Regions from separate parts of the Staphylococcus sp. GDY8P57P genome, predicted to be linked through region 3. Evidence: riboswitches for the same ligand, from Rfam matches in the RefSeq annotation. Region 3 holds a riboswitch; each other region holds the start of a gene.
The links. Region 3 has a riboswitch for thiamine pyrophosphate ahead of thiC (phosphomethylpyrimidine synthase ThiC). Riboswitches for the same ligand answer to the same signal wherever they lie in the genome.
Positions count from the first base shown of each region.

Region 1: it holds a riboswitch for thiamine pyrophosphate, as region 3 does, so the genes downstream of both, KA878_RS06465 (ECF transporter S component) here and thiC (phosphomethylpyrimidine synthase ThiC) in region 3, are expected to answer to the same signal.
Region 2: it holds a riboswitch for thiamine pyrophosphate, as region 3 does, so the genes downstream of both, tenA (thiaminase II) here and thiC (phosphomethylpyrimidine synthase ThiC) in region 3, are expected to answer to the same signal.

Region 1 is NZ_JAESLK010000018.1:248,358-254,135, reverse strand. Features, by position in the region: gene purD (phosphoribosylamine--glycine ligase) at 1-161, shown strand, start outside; gene KA878_RS06475 (energy-coupling factor transporter transmembrane component T family protein) at 211-1,020, opposite strand; gene KA878_RS06470 (ABC transporter ATP-binding protein) at 1,013-2,416, opposite strand; gene KA878_RS06465 (ECF transporter S component) at 2,429-3,004, opposite strand; TPP riboswitch at 3,094-3,193, opposite strand; gene graF (glycopeptide resistance-associated protein GraF) at 3,661-3,780, opposite strand; gene auxA (lipoteichoic acid stability factor AuxA) at 3,930-5,225, shown strand; gene KA878_RS06450 (class I SAM-dependent rRNA methyltransferase) at 5,413-5,778, shown strand, end outside.
Region 2 is NZ_JAESLK010000022.1:27,387-33,164, forward strand. Features, by position in the region: gene murA (UDP-N-acetylglucosamine 1-carboxyvinyltransferase) at 1-1,091, shown strand, start outside; gene fabZ (3-hydroxyacyl-ACP dehydratase FabZ) at 1,132-1,569, shown strand; gene KA878_RS09410 (YwpF-like family protein) at 1,636-2,079, opposite strand; gene KA878_RS09415 (single-stranded DNA-binding protein) at 2,267-2,665, shown strand; gene KA878_RS09420 (transglycosylase family protein) at 3,009-3,701, shown strand; TPP riboswitch at 3,985-4,088, shown strand; gene tenA (thiaminase II) at 4,166-4,855, shown strand; gene thiD (bifunctional hydroxymethylpyrimidine kinase/phosphomethylpyrimidine kinase) at 4,848-5,669, shown strand; gene thiM (hydroxyethylthiazole kinase) at 5,662-5,778, shown strand, end outside.
Region 3 is NZ_JAESLK010000007.1:99,461-105,238, reverse strand. Features, by position in the region: gene KA878_RS03280 (BglG family transcription antiterminator) at 1-1,044, opposite strand, end outside; gene KA878_RS03275 (PTS mannitol transporter subunit IIBC) at 1,118-2,677, opposite strand; gene KA878_RS03270 (zinc ribbon domain-containing protein) at 3,057-3,272, shown strand; TPP riboswitch at 3,388-3,491, shown strand; gene thiC (phosphomethylpyrimidine synthase ThiC) at 3,676-5,412, shown strand; gene rarD (EamA family transporter RarD) at 5,657-5,778, shown strand, end outside.

The sequences.
Region 1 (5,778 bases), on a different contig from region 3:
ATGATGCTTTTGTTACTTCAGGAGGCAGAGTGATATTAGCTCTTGGAAAAGGTGCAACAATTGAAGATGCACAGAATGTAGCGTATAACAATGTAGAAAAAATTAAGAGTGATAACCTATTTTATCGTCATGATATTGGAAATAAGGCATTGAATAAGTAAATGTAAAAAATAGGGCGTATCCTGATGAACAGTGATACGCCCTATTTTTTTATGAGGTATAACCTGATACACGCGCGTCAGTAATCCCAGTGATAGGGAAGTATTGTGAAAGATAAAATGCGATGATTAATATGGCCACAACGCAAATTACAAATAAAATATCTTTATAAGAAAACGGTGCTTTATAATAATATGTTCTTGGACCATCTTTGAAGCCTTTAGATTCCATCGCAACAGACAGTTGATGCGCACGACGGATATTTTGACTTAAGATAGGTATTAATAAATGTTTTAGACGTTTAAGCCCTCTATAATTTGAAACATCAATCATTTGATAACGCATTTTAAGCGAACGTCTCAATTGAATAAGTGATGTGAAAATGAGAGGGACCATTCTGATTGCAGCCATAAACGCATATGCAATTTTAGGTTTTACTTTTAAATGTTGCATTAGGCTATAAAAAATCATGACAATTTCGGATGTGAGGGCCAATAAAATACCAAACATCGACACTGTAATTGTACGTAATGATAAATGCAAGCCACGTACAATACTTTCAGTACTAATTTGAATAATGCCCCATTTAAATAACATATGTGTCCCATCGCCATAAAGGATCATAAATAATGACGATAATAGCGCAAATAGCACAGTGGCTAAAATAAAGGCTCCGGTAATTTTAAACTGCGTACCATTAAATGCCATTAAAAATAAAAACATAATAATGGTAATGTAAATCATATAATCAAAATTATGGACAAATATAATGAAAATGAATAGCGCTACACCAAGTAAAAGTTTCGTAATGATATTAACGTCATCTACAAAGGAATAGTGTTTCTTCCAACGTTCAAACATGTGATTCACCTTCCTCTTCAATGAGTTGGTTATCTTCGACGATTAAACGACGTGTTGGATAGCGATGAATGATTTCCGGATCGTGTGTAACCATAATGATGGTTTGACCACTTGAGACACTTTCCTGGAAAAGTTCAATCAATTGGAATGTATTGTGACTATCCAGTCCGAATGTTGGTTCATCTAGCAAGATGATATCGGCTTTTGAACTTAGTGCAGTAGCTACGCTAAGACGTCGTTTCTGACCCATAGATAATTCAAATGGATGTTGGTTTTTAACAGCTTCTAAATGCAATAATTTTAAAAGTTTCATCGTTTCATTTTCAGCGATTGAAGGTTCTTGATGATTATAATGTATATATATTTCTTCATAAACTGAATTTGTTATAAATTGTAATTCAGGGTTTTGATAAACGAGATACATATGCTTGGCTGCATCTTTAATTTTCTTCAATATTGTATTCTTATAAGCCATCGTGCCTTCATATTTTATAAGTTGCATCATTGATTCTAACAGTGTTGTTTTACCTGTACCATTTTTCCCAGTTATCGTAATCCATTCTCCAGAATGAACATTTAATTCGGATGTCTGGAATAATTGTTTTTTACCACGAATAACTTGACCATTCTTAAAAGTAAATAATGTTTCAGCTTCATTAGATGGAAATGTAATCGGCTTTGGCGCATGATCCCAAGCATGAGGATGCCAAACGCCAAATTCAGTGAGTAAATGCTCACAGTTTTTTAATATGTAATCCGGTGTGCCATCTGCTATGATTTGTCCTTCATAATTCAATAAGATGACTCTATCGACATGCTCCCAAATATGTTCAACTTTGTGTTCGACAATAAGCACAGTTTGATCAGACCATAACTGAATAAGTCGTTGCCACAAATCAGCTGTAGCATCTACATCTAACATGGCAGTAGGCTCATCTAAGAAAAGCGTATTAGCTTCTTGTAAAATAGTTTCAACAATAGCGAGCTTTTGTTTCATACCGCCACTAAGATGATTAACGAATGTATTGTCCGTAACATTTAAATCAACCGATGCTAAAGCATTCTCTATAAGTGCGTCCATTTCATTGCGTGGTACTTGTTTATTTTCTAGAACGAAAGCAAGTTCTTCATACACTTTAGGCATACAAAACTGCGTATCTGGATCTTGAAAGATGACACCAGAATGTGGATCGATTTCAAGTTCATCATATTTCATAGGTAACTCAATTAGATTTGGCACAATGCCACTTAAAACATTAAGCAATGTGCTTTTACCAGATCCTGAAGGACCTAGTAAAAGCACTTTTTCTTTATCTTTAATTTCAATATTCAAATTATCGAAGATTTTACGTTCGCCATTCGGATATTTCAGACGTAAATTTTTCGCTTTTAACACTTTAATTTCCCCTTATAGGTTGTCGTAGTCTTTTTGAGAAGCAGGGCGGAATAATTTCGTCACACCTGTTTGATCTAATGCTTTAACAATGAGATAAGATAATAAGCCGGCAATGACAATACCGCTAATAGAACGGAATATAATGAATAAAAGAAGATTCCATCCTGCGACTTCAGCTAAATAACCGTAATAATAATCAACTGGAAATGAAATTAATGCAGTTGCTAATCCAGCTAATACAGCAACCATTAATGATCTAGATTTGTATTTAAAAATAGCAAAAATAATTTCACAAGCTAAACCTTGAAGAATTGCATATACAATTGTAGGAATATCAAATTTCCCCATAACAATTGTTTCACCAGCACCTGCAGCAAACTCTGCAATAAGTGCAATACCAGGTTTAGGAATAATTAAATATGCGACGATAGCTGCCATAAACCATACGCCATATGTTAATTGTTCAATATGAACACCGGCAACTTGCGCCACGTTATACGCAAACCACCATAAGTTATAAATTATCGCAAATACTACTGCAATCAGAACAGTTACAAGGATTTCTGAAAGCTTTAAACCTTTTGACATGATATTTCCTCCTAAAAAAACGCACAACCATCCGTAGAAAGTTGTGCGTGAATTTAAATAAAAAGTTTTATATGTATTTACTACAATTATTTATATTAGCAACACTTTCCTACGCTAGTTTTAACTAGTTCAGGTTCAAAGGGTTCGAGGTAAAACCTCATCTCAGTATACACACCCCTAGTGCGTTTTATATTTAATTTATTTTAAATGTATGACTTTTATGAATTAATGTCAAGGCGATTTTAATTAAATTAAATAAAATGAAAGAAAAATCGATGGGAGTGGGACAGAATTCTTTTAAATTCGTCGTATCCCCAACCTGCTTTGCTTGTAAAATCACTTTCGTGATTTTTTGTGTTGGGGCCCCGACTCCCAGCTTGCTTTGTTTGTAGAATTTCTTGATGAAATTCTCTTTGTTGGGGCCCCGACCCCAACTTGCTTTGCTTGTAGAATTTCTTGATGAAATTCTCTTTGTTGGGGCCCCGACCCCAACTTGCTTTGCTTGTAGAATTTCTTTATGAAATTCTCTTTGTTGGGGCCCCGCCCGCAAGGGTGACTAGAACTGATAAAAGCTTGAATTAAGCGCCTTCTCAGTTCGGTTAGCTACGCAAATGAATGAGTGAAACTGTAGCCTTTATAAATAATTGCTTTAGTAATTAATCTAAAGTGTCTTGAACATCTTTTTTAGTTTGTTCGATGTCATCAGTTTTTTCTTCTTTTTGTTCTTTTAATTTTTCTTCTACTTCTTTTGCTTTTTTAGCATCTTCGTTTGTCATAATGAACACTCCTTGTTAGATTAATGTTTACAATTTAAGTTTACCCATATAAAACTAGGATAAACTTATATAGGTCTCAAGATGTATTTTATTGTTTAATAAAGACAAGATTAACATCTTACTATATAATGAATTTTGAGGTGAACAGTATGTCTTTTCTTAAGAAACACACCGAGATTATTTTTAGTTATATTGTCGGTATCGTTTCACTCTTCACGGGTCTCATAATACTTATAAATTTACCTTTAATTAATCAATTAAAGGATAAAGATAAAGTTGAATTAAAAATTCATAATTTATGGGATTTCCTTAATGCATTCTTCAGTGAAATTATTAGAGTGATGAGTAGGTTCATAGGCAACTTTCCTATTATTAGTGCAGTCATAATTATTCTGTTTGGTATTCTTGTAATGCTTATTGGTTATGCATTATATAGAACTACGAAATATGATTACGACATCTCAATTTTCTTTTTAATTATTGGGATTTTATACTTCCTCATTTCAATTACTTTAATGACTCAAGTATATAGTTTTTGGGCAATTATTTTTATTATTCCTTTTATTATTCACACAGGCTACATTGTATATAAAGATGAACTTAATGTTGCTAATAGAAAAAATCATTACTTATGGATTATCTTTTCTTATGGAATAAGTTATTTAATTACTCAAATTTCTTTATACGGCAAAATTGATGCCAATGAAATTGCACCAATAGATATTTTAAGTGTAAATACATTTTTCTTAGTAATGTGGTTATTAGCGCAAGCTTCAATTTGGAATTTCTTATTCTTAAGAAGATCCTTACCATTGACTAAAGAAGAATTGGGAGAAGAAGAACCAGAATTATCAAGAACAAGTAAAGGAAATGTTTCGAATCAGTCTAAAGTTCATTTTAAACAGCTTCAAGATAAAACATCAGAATATGCACGTAAGACGAGAAGAAGTGTCGATTTAGAAAAAATCAGATCAAAACGTGATAAATTTAAGAATAAATTCAAAAATGTATTTAATATTGAAGAAGATGATATTCCTAATTGGATGAGACGGCCGAAATGGATTAAACCAGCGTATGTAGAAATATTCTGTGGTTTCATTTTATTCCTATTTACATTTATTGAATTTAATAACAGAAATGCTTTATTTGTATCAGGTGAATGGGAACTATCTCAAACACAATATGTTGTTGAATGGGTAACTTTATTATTATTAATGCTAGTTATTATCACTTATATTGCAACGACATTTACACATTTCTTAAGAGGTAAATATTATTATTTACAACTCTTTATGGTTAGTATTCTATTCTTTAAATTGTTAACTGAATTTGTAAACATTATGATTCATGGATTATTATTATCAATCTTTATAACTCCAACGTTAATCTTAATGTTGATAGCGGTTATTATCGCATTTACGTTACAATTGAGAGAAAGACCTTAATGCGTTTAATTTTGATAAGGTGGTAACGTGAAATCTATGGTGACGAAATAGACTTCACGTTCCGCCTTTTTTGTTTAATGTTGTTTTGTGTAATGATAATTTTATATTTGTTAAACTAGTGTTGAATGATAACGAGAGTATTGTATAAAATTCAAACTTAAAACAATCTAAATAGGAGCGTTTGAAAATGAAAATAGCCACATTAAATAGAGGTAAAGAAACAAAGTATTTGAATTACTATCCGCTAGTAGATGAAGCGGATATTTATAACAATGATCATTTAAAAGAAGGCGACTTATTTTACATTATGAATGGTCAAGAACAGTACATTGCAACCGCATATGTTGGACGCCAACATAAGGGGCTAGGTTGGATATTAAGCTACGATCAAAATGAAACAATTAATACATCTTTTTTCGAAAAAAGATTTGAAATTGCATTACAAGAACGTGACTATTATTATCATATCGAAGGTACTAATGCGTTTAGATTATTCAATGCAGAAGGCGATGGCGTTGGTGGATTAACGATTGACAACTACGATGGCCATTTA
Region 2 (5,778 bases), on a different contig from region 3:
CGACTTTAAATGCTAAAGTTGAATATAATAAAAAAGAAGGTGCAGTTACAGTAGATGCATCTACGACTTTAAAAGAAGAAGCCCCTTATGAATATGTTAGTAAAATGCGAGCAAGCATCTTAGTTATGGGTCCTTTGTTAGCACGTTTAGGTCATGCTATCGTTGCATTACCAGGTGGTTGTGCAATCGGCGCTCGTCCAATAGAGCAACATATTAAAGGGTTTGAGGCATTAGGTGCAGACATACATCTAGAGAATGGAAATATTTACGCTAGCACAAAAGACGGCTTGAAAGGTACAGACATTCATTTAGATTTCCCAAGTGTCGGTGCAACACAAAATATCATTATGGCAGCTTCACTTGCTAAAGGTAAAACAGTGATTGAAAATGTTGCTAAAGAGCCTGAAATTGTTGATTTAGCAAATTATATTAATGAAATGGGTGGTAAAGTAACCGGAGCAGGTACTGATACCATTACAATTCATGGTGTTGATAAGTTGAAAGGTGTAGAACATTCAATCATTCCTGACAGAATTGAAGCTGGTACATTAATCATAGCAGCTGCTATTACGCGTGGTGATGTATTTGTTAGAGACGCAGTAAAAGAACATATGTCGAGTCTAATTTATAAACTTGAAGAAATGGGCGTTAATTTAGATTTCCAAGAAGATGGCATTCGTGTTACGGCAGAGGGTGAACTTAAACCAGTTGATGTCAAAACACTTCCACACCCTGGGTTCCCAACAGATATGCAATCACAAATGATGGCGTTATTATTAACTGCTGAAGGACATAAAGTCATTACGGAAACTGTCTTTGAAAATAGATTCATGCATGTTGCAGAATTTAAGCGTATGAATGCAAATATTACTGTAGAAGGTAGAAGTGCTAAAATTCAAGGTAAGAGTCAATTGCAAGGTGCTCAAGTTAAAGCAACAGATTTAAGAGCAGCGGCAGCATTAATTTTAGCTGGCTTAGTAGCTGATGGTACAACTCAGGTTACAGAATTAAAACATTTAGACCGCGGTTATGTTAATTTCCATGAGAAATTAAAGTCATTAGGTGCTAATATTGAACGAGTAAATGATTAATCGTATACTCACTTTATAATACTTCTGGAGGACATACATTATGGAAACAATTTTCGATTATAATCAAATTAAGCAAATTATCCCACATAGACAACCATTTTTACTTATTGATCGTGTAGTTGAATATGAAGAGGGCAAGAGATGTGTTGGACTAAAACAAGTATCTGGTAATGAACCATTTTTCCAAGGGCACTTCCCAGATTATGCTGTTATGCCTGGTGTATTAATTACTGAAGCATTAGCACAAACAGGTGCTGTTGCTATGCTTAACAGCGAAGAGAATAAAGGAAAAATTGCATTGTTTGCTGGAATTGATAAATGTAGATTTAAAAAACAAGTAACGCCTGGTGATACGCTAATGTTAGAGGTAGAAATTACTAAAATCAAAGGTCCAATCGGAAAAGGTACAGCAAAGGCTACGGTAGATGGCCAACTCGCTTGTAGTTGTGAATTAACTTTCGCTATCCAAGATGCTTAAACCAAAACATGCTTTTATAATCAATATAAATAGGAGTGGAACATTGAATTGTGTTCCACTCCTATTTTATTCTCTTTCAAATTTTTCTTCTTTTAGTTTAGGTTTAGATTGCATCATACGATTAAATGTTACTTTTAATTCCTCACCTGACAGTCCTTCATCAACTAATTGTTCTAATAAACTCTCTGCATAAACTTGTCGTAAGGTGTAAATATGACAATCTAATACAATTGACATTGTTGTTTCGAATTCAGAAATACTTTTGATTGTAGCATCAAAAAGTGCAGGATCATTCGAAGGGCGTGTTATCACGACTCTAATATCTAATAGTGTTTGATCATCATAATATTTTTTCATTGTTTCATAGTGCGCATTTGAAATGACAACCTCTAGAAGCCAACCAGTACCACTATTTTCTTTATTGATGATTACACCATCTTCTAGCTCAAATTCAGTTATACCTCCATTTTCATTAACAATTTGAAAACGTACAGCTTTAAATGTCTTCACTTCATCACATCCCCAAAAAAATTAAAATTATGCAAAAAATGAAATTATCAATAATCTAATATGAGTTTTACAATTATTTTCTTTAAATATATCAAACTTTGAGTATTAATAGGAATAAAAATCTTAAAAATAGAATTTTGACGCCATAGTTATAAATGAATACTATAGTTGTAGAAGGAGGTGACACATGCTAAACAAGATTGTGATAGTAGGTCGGTTGACCAAAAAGGCACAAATATTTGAGAAAGAGGAGGTGAAGATAGCCACGTTCTGTGTTGCAACAGAACGTAATTATAAAGATGACAACAATGAAATAGCTTGTGATTATATATTTTGTAAAGCTTTTGGTAAAACAGCTACCAATATTGAATTGTATACTGAGCAAGGCGCTTTAGTAGGTATTACTGGTCAAATGAGATCACGTAAATACGATAAAGAGGGCCAAACGCAATTTGTGACCGAATTATATGTTGAAACAATTAAATTTATGTCCCCCAAATCCAAAAATAATGATATTCTCCCTGACACCTCATTCAATGAAGACACTTATTCATACGATCACCTAGAAGTGATTGATATAAACTAATGTTCTATTAACTCCATCCCTATTTACTATAAATAACTTCTTTAATTATACTCATGGCCTCTCTTATATTATCAATTTTATAAGAGAGGTTCTTAAATTTTTAATATAATTATCTGAAAGATTTCATTAGTATTACAAGAGATACTTATATATATAGCTACTCAAAACCGTCATGAAAGTCCATAACTAAAAAATAGGATTACAGTACGTTTGTAATTTGGATGTAAAAAAGTACTGGCTTTTTTTATTTCACTGTAACCTACTATGGTTTTATGGATGTTAAAGTGTTACTTGTAAAATTTATTATTAAGACACAAACAAATCTAGGAGGATATATATAATTATGAAAAAGACAATTATTGCTTCATCATTAGCAGTAGGTTTAGGAGTAGTTGCTGGCAACGCTGGACACGCAGATGCGAGCGAAGCTCAAGTAAATAAAGCTGAATTAGCACAATTAGCACAATCAAATGATCAATCATTAAATAATAGCCCTATCCAAGAAGGTGCATATAACGTAACATTTGATTATGAAGGTTTCACTTATCATTTCGAATCAGATGGTACTAACTGGAGTTGGAACTATGCACAAACAGGCTTAGTTTCACCACAACAAGATGTTAGTGAACAAGCATCAGCTGCTACTAACCAAACTTCAGCTGAACAAGTAGCTTCTTCACAACAATCTAGTCAAGCTCAACCAACACAAGTACAACAAGCACCACAAACTCAACAAACACAACAACCACAAACTGAAGCTACAACTTCTAACTCAAGTGCTTCAAGTGGTTCTTCTGTAAATGTAAACAGTCATTTACAACAAATTGCACAACGTGAATCAGGTGGCGACATTACTGCTATTAATCCAAGTTCAGGTGCAGCAGGTAAATATCAATTCTTACAATCAACTTGGGATTCAGTAGCACCTGCTCAATATAAAGGTGTATCACCAGCACAAGCACCAGAACACGTTCAAGATGCTGCTGCTGTTAAATTATATAATACTGCAGGTCCATCACAATGGGTAACTGCTTAATTTAGCAATATAATAATATTAATTGAGTAGGCTGGGACATAATAAAGTGTCTCAGCCTGCTTTTTCATTTTGACAATAGATGACTGATTTGAAAATACGCTTAAATCAAGCTTTTTTAGCACTAGTTATCCTTGCGGGCGGGCCCCAACAAAGAGAATTTCACTAAGAAATGCTACAAGCAAAGTAAGCTAGGGAGAACAATGAGTTTATTTTATTTCTGTCCTCTCGCTTTCTGTTTTATTTGATAAATCCTAATCAATTTGATATCGTTAAATTAATAAGATAATGCTACTAGGGGAGCCATTGCCAATGGCTGAGATGATTAAATTCAGACCCTTATAACCTGATTTGGTTAATGCCAACGTAGGAAAGTAGTAATGTATATGTTATGTTCTCTTTATTGAATGATAGCTACATTTCTACGTTGAAATGTAGCATTTTTTAATTTTAAGGAGGATATGACTATGACATTTTCAACTGAGATTAAAGAGGCTTCACAACCTATTATTGAAGATATCTATAATGATGGGTTTATTCAAGACCTTTTAAAAGGGAAGTTAGACGCTCAAGCAGTACGTCAATATTTAAGAGCGGATGCATCATATTTAAAGGAATTTACAAATTTGTATGCACTTCTTATCCCAAAAGCACCAACAATGAAAGATGTTAAATTTTTAGTTGAACAAATTGAATTTATGCTAGATGGTGAAGTTGAGGCACATGAAATTTTAGCAGATTACATTAATGAACCTTATGAAGAAATTGTTAAAGAAAAAGTATGGCCTCCAAGCGGTGATCATTACATTAAACATATGTATTATCATGCCTATGCACATGAGAATGCGGCGTATACAATAGCTGCAATGGCACCATGCCCTTATGTATATGAAGTTGTAGCTAAAATGGCATTAGAGGATCAAAATCTAAATAGAGATTCTGTAACTGCAAAATGGTTTGATTTCTATAGTACAGAAATGCGTCCATTAATAGAAGTATTTGATAATTTATTAGATGAATTAACAGCAAATTGTACAGAACAAGAAAAGCATGATATTAAAGAAAGTTTCTTACAAAGTACGATTCACGAACGTAATTTCTTTAATATGGCTTATACTAACGAACAATGGAACTTCGGAGGCGACAAAAATGCATAAACCTAAAATCGCTTTAACAATCGCGGGAACTGATCCATCAGGTGGCGCTGGTGTAATGGCCGATTTAAAATCATTTCATGCCTGTGGTGTCTACGGCATGGCAGCTATTACAAGTATCGTTGCGCAAAATACTAAAGGGGTACAACATATCCATAATCTTGAGACAAGTTGGGTTCAAGAACAATTAGATAGCGTCTTCAATGACGAATTACCACACGCTATTAAAACAGGTATGATTGCGACTCATGAAACAATGGCGTTAATTCAACAATATTTGAGACAACATTCAGATATTCCATACGTTATCGATCCAGTCATGTTAGCTAAGAGTGGCGATTCGTTAATGGATGATGAAACCAAGAAACATTTACAGAATACATTACTACCTTTAGCAGATGTCGTCACGCCTAATATTCCTGAAGCAGAGGAAATAACAGGCATTAAAATAGACACGGAAGAAAATATTCGTAAAGCAGGCAATATCTTTATTAATGAAATAGGCAGTAAAGGCGTTGTCATAAAAGGTGGACACTCTGCAGATTTAAACAATGCTAAAGACTTCTTATTTACTAAGGATGATGTGTATACCTTTGAAGATCAACGCTTTGACACTAAACATACGCACGGAACTGGATGTACATTCTCAGCAGTGATTACTGCAGAACTGGCTAAAGGTAAATCTATCTATGAAGCGGTTAAAAAAGCGAAGAAATTTATTTCATTGAGTATTCAATATACGCCAGAAATTGGTCAAGGTAGAGGACCGGTAAACCATTTTGCATATATGAAGAAGGTTGGATTAGATGATGAATAATTTGGAACGTTTAAGACAAGAGAATCCTTTAGTTGTCTGTTATACAAATGATGTCGTGAAAAACTTTACGGCAAATGGATTACTTAGCATTGGTGCTAGTCCAGCAATG
Region 3 (5,778 bases):
ACGATTAATCGCTGGATTGATGTGCAATGATAAGCCATGAACAAGTGTCGCATAGTCTTCAAATGTTTGGCCTGATAGACGTTCAACACGGTTTACAAATGCTTGTATTTTACGGTCGTCAAATTCATTATTCTCAAACATCTTGGAGGTTGTTCGGCGGTTTGCACCGCGTAAATGAATGGTGATAAATGTAACTTCCGCTTGATTAAAGTCGATATCGTATAGTGTCTCTATACGTTTCGCAATTTCTGTAGCAATTTGATGTTCAAATGTGTCTTTAACAGAATGATGAATCGCTTCATTTATGGATACATACTCTCCATTTTGAATGCGCGCAATACTCAATACAATATGGACGGTTAAGGTAAGGTAGCTCGACTCCGTTAAGGTGTACGGCAATTGGCCTAAGTAATCCATTAAGATACGTTCAATCTTAAAGATGCTATCCAAATCGACTAACGCTTGTTGTGACTGATTAATCGATTGATAGACAAAGTGATTCTCGATGACGGAGTAAACACTTGTACTATTTAAGTTATTTACCATCAATTGACTTAAGAACTCACGTTTCTTCGATTCAGGGCCATCAAGATATACCCCTTCACCACGTTTGCGATAAAGGTTAAGTTGATAGCTTGCGAGATCTTTCTCTAAGTCATCAAGTAATTTGGTTAATGATTGAACAGATACGCCAATTTCTTGCGCCAAGCTATATTGCTTCACCGCATGCTTGGATTGAATCAGTGCGTATAAGATAATCGCTTTTTGTTCTTCAACAGACAAGTCAATCGTATCGTGTTGGGCCATTTCTTGTTTTAAAAGTTGAATTTGGTCATCGTTACAAGACAACTTAATGCCTTTTTTATTCGCACGTTCAAGTGTCATATTGAATCCTTGAAGGTAGGTTTCAATGCCTTTTAATTCACGATGAATTGTACGAGAGGACACGCCAAGTTGTTGAGCAATTTCATAAATCGTGACGTATTGACCGTAATACTTAATTAGCAGTTCAATGATTTCCTTTTCACGTGTACTCATTAACATGGTGTGTCCCCCCTTTGAAGGAAGTCTGAACATAGGAAGCAATCGCGCTATGTTCGACTCCTAAACTATTTAATTATGCTTTGTCTTGATCTTTCTTCAAGTTGTTTAATAATTCTTCATAACGTGGAGAATTTAAGAAGTTATCCACTGAGATATGAATTGCGTTTGGAACTTGTTTGATTGCACGGTCGGTTAATGTTTTTTGTGTAATAACAAGTTGTGCATTATTTGGTAATTGGTTAATTGCAGTATTTGTAACGTTAACGTCTGAAATGCCTGCTTTTTTAAATTTATTACGTAACATACTTGCACCCATTGCACTAGAACCCATACCCGCATCACATGCGAAAATAACATGGTCAACATTGCTATAGTCATGCGCGTCTACGTCTTCAGTGTTGTAGTTATCAAGTAAGTCTTCTTCTTCGTCTTCTGATGAAGCTTCTGTATGATTGTCACCTTCAGCTTTGTTTGCTGCTACGCCAGCTGCGCCAGTACCAGTAGTGGCACCAGTTAATTTAGATGACACGCTAGATTTTTTACCTTTAGTAGATTCCATTTTTGCTGTTGCTGCTTCTAAATCTTGTTTAGGTTCTTTAGTTAATTTCATAATTAATGCGGCAACTACGAATGAAACAAGTGCTGCTAAGAATACGCCTAATACCATGTGTAAGAATTCGCCTTTAGGTGCATTTAAGCAATACACGATGAATGAACCTGGTGAAGCCGGACTCTTGAATCCGAAACCAGTTGCTTGGTAAGTTGCTACGCCAGTCATACCACCTAAAATAACAGCGATGAATAATAATGGACGCATTAATACATATGGGAAGTAAATTTCATGAATACCACCGAAGAAGTGGATGATACCTGCACCATATGAAGTTGCTTTAGCAGTACCTTTACCGAAGATCATGTACGCTAATAAGATACCGATACCTGGTCCAGGGTTTGATTCGATTGCGAATAGAATAGATTGACCTGCACTTGCGGCTTGGTCAGTACCAAGTGGTGTGAATACACCATGGTTAATCGCGTTGTTAAGGAATAAAATTTTAGCTGGTTCTACGATGATACTTACAATTGGTAATAAGTGTAAGTGTACTAAGAATTCAACTGCTACTGATAAGATGTGCATGATGAATTGCATAATTGGCGCCAATAGTTTGAAGCCAAGGATTGTCATAATGAATGCTAGAATACCTGCTGAGAAGTTATTGAATAACATTTCAAAGCCTTGTGGTGTTCTAGGTTGTAAGAATTGGTCAACTTTCTTCATTAACCAACCAACAAGTGGTCCCATAATCATTGCGCCAAGTAACATTGGTGTATCTGGTAATGCAACAATAACCCCCATAGTTGCTGTCGCTGCAACGATACCACCACGTAAGTCGTGAATTAAACGACCACCACTAAATGCGATAAGTAATGGAATTAAGTACGTGATCATTGGTCCTGCTAATTGAGATAATTCTTTATTAGGATACCAGCCATTATCAATGAAAATCGCAGCAATAAAGCCCCATGCGATAAACGCACCGATGTTTGGCATAATCATACTACTAAGGAATGAACCAAACGCTTGAACTTTACGGCCGAGACCTTTTTTCTCTTGTGTCTCTGTTTGAGCCATAACTACACCTCTTTTTTTATTCTGATTTGATACTTCAATTGTAAGGGCGTAAGAAAGCGTCTTCAACATAAAGAAAATGCCACTTTGTCACAGTAAATGTGACAACAGTGTGGCAAGGTCATGGAGAATGGGTTTAGGGTTTGGATAGAAGTAATTAGCGAGCAAATCTGAAAGCCAAGTTTTGCATATATTTTGCCGAAAATCCTGAATTTAGATTGTTATTTATAAGATGACTTATCTATAATTTGAGAATTAAAAGAGTGATGTCAAACATCTTTAAAACAAACGTGTAATTCAACTGGAGATATTTAATATCTAAAGATTAGCGATTAATAAATAGGCTATAAAATAAGTAAGAAACAATAAAGGAGTGTTGTGTATGACTGGGAATGCAGGAAACGGCTGTGTGAAATGTGGACATACAGAAGTGGAAGAGGGGACACTATCGGCAACAGGTTCTGGACTATCTAAGATGTTTGATGTCCAACATAACAACTTTAAAACAATCACTTGCAAGAATTGTGGTTATACAGAGTTTTATAAAACTGATAAAAATAGAACAAGTGATATTATTGATTTATTCTTTGGTGGATAAGTTAAGTAAATAGAATTTTAGACAGTGGTTATTAAGACCACTGTTTTTCTATGCACAATAAATCTTAATTTGTAGTAATATGACACGTTTGGTACAATTATGCTTGTAATACAATATCATCTGCTAGGGGTGCTTTAAGTGGCTGAAAGGAGTTTAAAACTCCAACCCTTCGTACCTGATCTAGTTAATACTAGCGTAGGGAAGCAAGTGAGTACATTTAGACTAAAAGATATTAAAGTTAAAAGGTTTGTTCACTTTCACTTTAATAATTTAAGATACATATAAATTTGTTTAATATACTTTGCTTATTTTCTTATGCATTCAGTGTTCAGCTGAATGTTTTTTTGTGCATGTATTGATCAGTCATTTGAGATATACCTAGTGGCATAGGAAGGTTATGTATATGAAACAAGAATTGATTAATTTTAAAAAGAATTTTCCAGCGAGCAAACGAATCTTTAAAACAGGAAAGAACGACGAAATCAAAGTTCCATTTCGTGAAATTGAGTTGTCGGATACGCAACTTGAAAGTAGTTCATTTAAAAATGAACCAATAATAGTGTACGATACAGCGGGACCTTACCATGATGAGAGTTATGAGGTAAATGTTAATCGAGGGATTCCAAAAAATAGAAGATCATGGATTGCTGAACGTGAAGATGTCGTATGCTATGAAGGACGCAAGGTTCAATCGATTGATAATGGCTTTAAGAAAGATGGTCATAAAAACTATGTAGCACACCCTTTTCATTATCAACCGAAACGTGCAATGAAAGATAAAGTTGTAACCCAAATGCATTATGCGAAACAAGGCATTATCACTAAAGAAATGGAATTCGTTGCGATTCGTGAACAAGTAGACCCAGAATTTGTGAGAGAAGAAATTGCGAGAGGACGTGCGATTATACCGAGTAACATCAATCATCCTGAATCAGAACCGATGATTATTGGAAAGAATTTTAAAGTTAAGATTAATGCGAACATTGGTAACTCCATCGTTTCATCTTCGATTGAAGCGGAAATCGAGAAATTGGTGTGGGCAATTCACTGGGGTGCAGATACGATGATGGATTTGTCGACAGGTAAGAACATCCATTCTACTCGCGAATATTTGATTCGTAATTCACCAGTTCCAGTAGGTACGGTACCAATTTATCAAGCTTTGGAAAAGGTAAACGGTGTAGCTGAAGACTTAACTTGGGAAGTTTATCGAGATACGTTAATTGAACAAGCCGAACAAGGTGTCGACTACTTCACGATTCATGCTGGCTTGTTGTTACATTACATTCCACTAACTGTCAATCGTTTAACAGGTATTGTATCGCGTGGAGGATCAATTATTGCGCAATGGTGTCTTGCACATCATGAAGAAAGTTTCTTATATACGCATTTTGAAGATATTTGTAAAATCTTAAACAAATATGATGTGGCAGTATCTCTAGGAGACGGTTTACGTCCAGGTTCAATTTATGATGCTAACGATGAAAGCCAAATTGCAGAACTTAAAACACTAGGTGAATTAACTGAAATTGCTTGGAAACATGATGTGCAAGTCATGATTGAAGGACCAGGACATATCCCAATGTATAAAATAAAAGAGAACCAGGATTTAGCAGATTTCTATTGTAAAGAAGCACCATTCTATACATTAGGCCCCTTAGTCACTGATATCGCGCCAGCATATGATCATATAACATCTGCCATTGGTGCAGCCCAAATTGCAAGTTATGGCACAGCGATGTTATGTTACGTAACACCTAAAGAACATCTTGGTTTACCAAATAAAGACGATGTTCGTGATGGTGTTGTAACATATAAAATCGCAGCGCATGCAGCCGACTTAGCGAAAGGCTTACCAGGTGCTACGGTTCGCGATGATGCGATTAGTAAAGCACGCTTTGAATTCCGTTGGATAGATCAATTCAATTTATCATTAGACCCAGAACGCGCAAGAGAATTTCATGATGAAACCTTACCCGCTGAAGCTGCAAAAATTGCACATTTCTGTAGTATGTGTGGACCCAAATTCTGTTCAATGAAATTGTCACATGAGATTCGTGATTCATATAAAGAACAATTAGAAGGTATGAGAGAAAAAGACGAAGAGTTTAGAAAATCAGGCAACAAAATCTATCAATAATACAGAATTACCTTATAGCAGTGGCTTGTGTAGTCACTGCCATTATTATTTTTGAATTAAAGGGTAAGACTTCGGGTTGTGTGATGTTAGAGTGATGGATGTCTAAATTCGGGTTAATTCGACCTGATTCATTGGGAATTTAAGAGATTTTGAGCAGTTTATATATCTAACCTTCTTAACTATTGGTACCATAGTTGTATTACTAAATACATATTTCCAGGGTTATACCGATAGGAGGGTTTGGATGAATTCCAATACTGAATTCAAAAAAGGGATTCTATATGCGTTAGGGGCATATGTACTATGGGGAATCTTGCCAATTTATTGGAAATTAATTGGTGGCGTTAGTGCATTTGAAATCTTAGC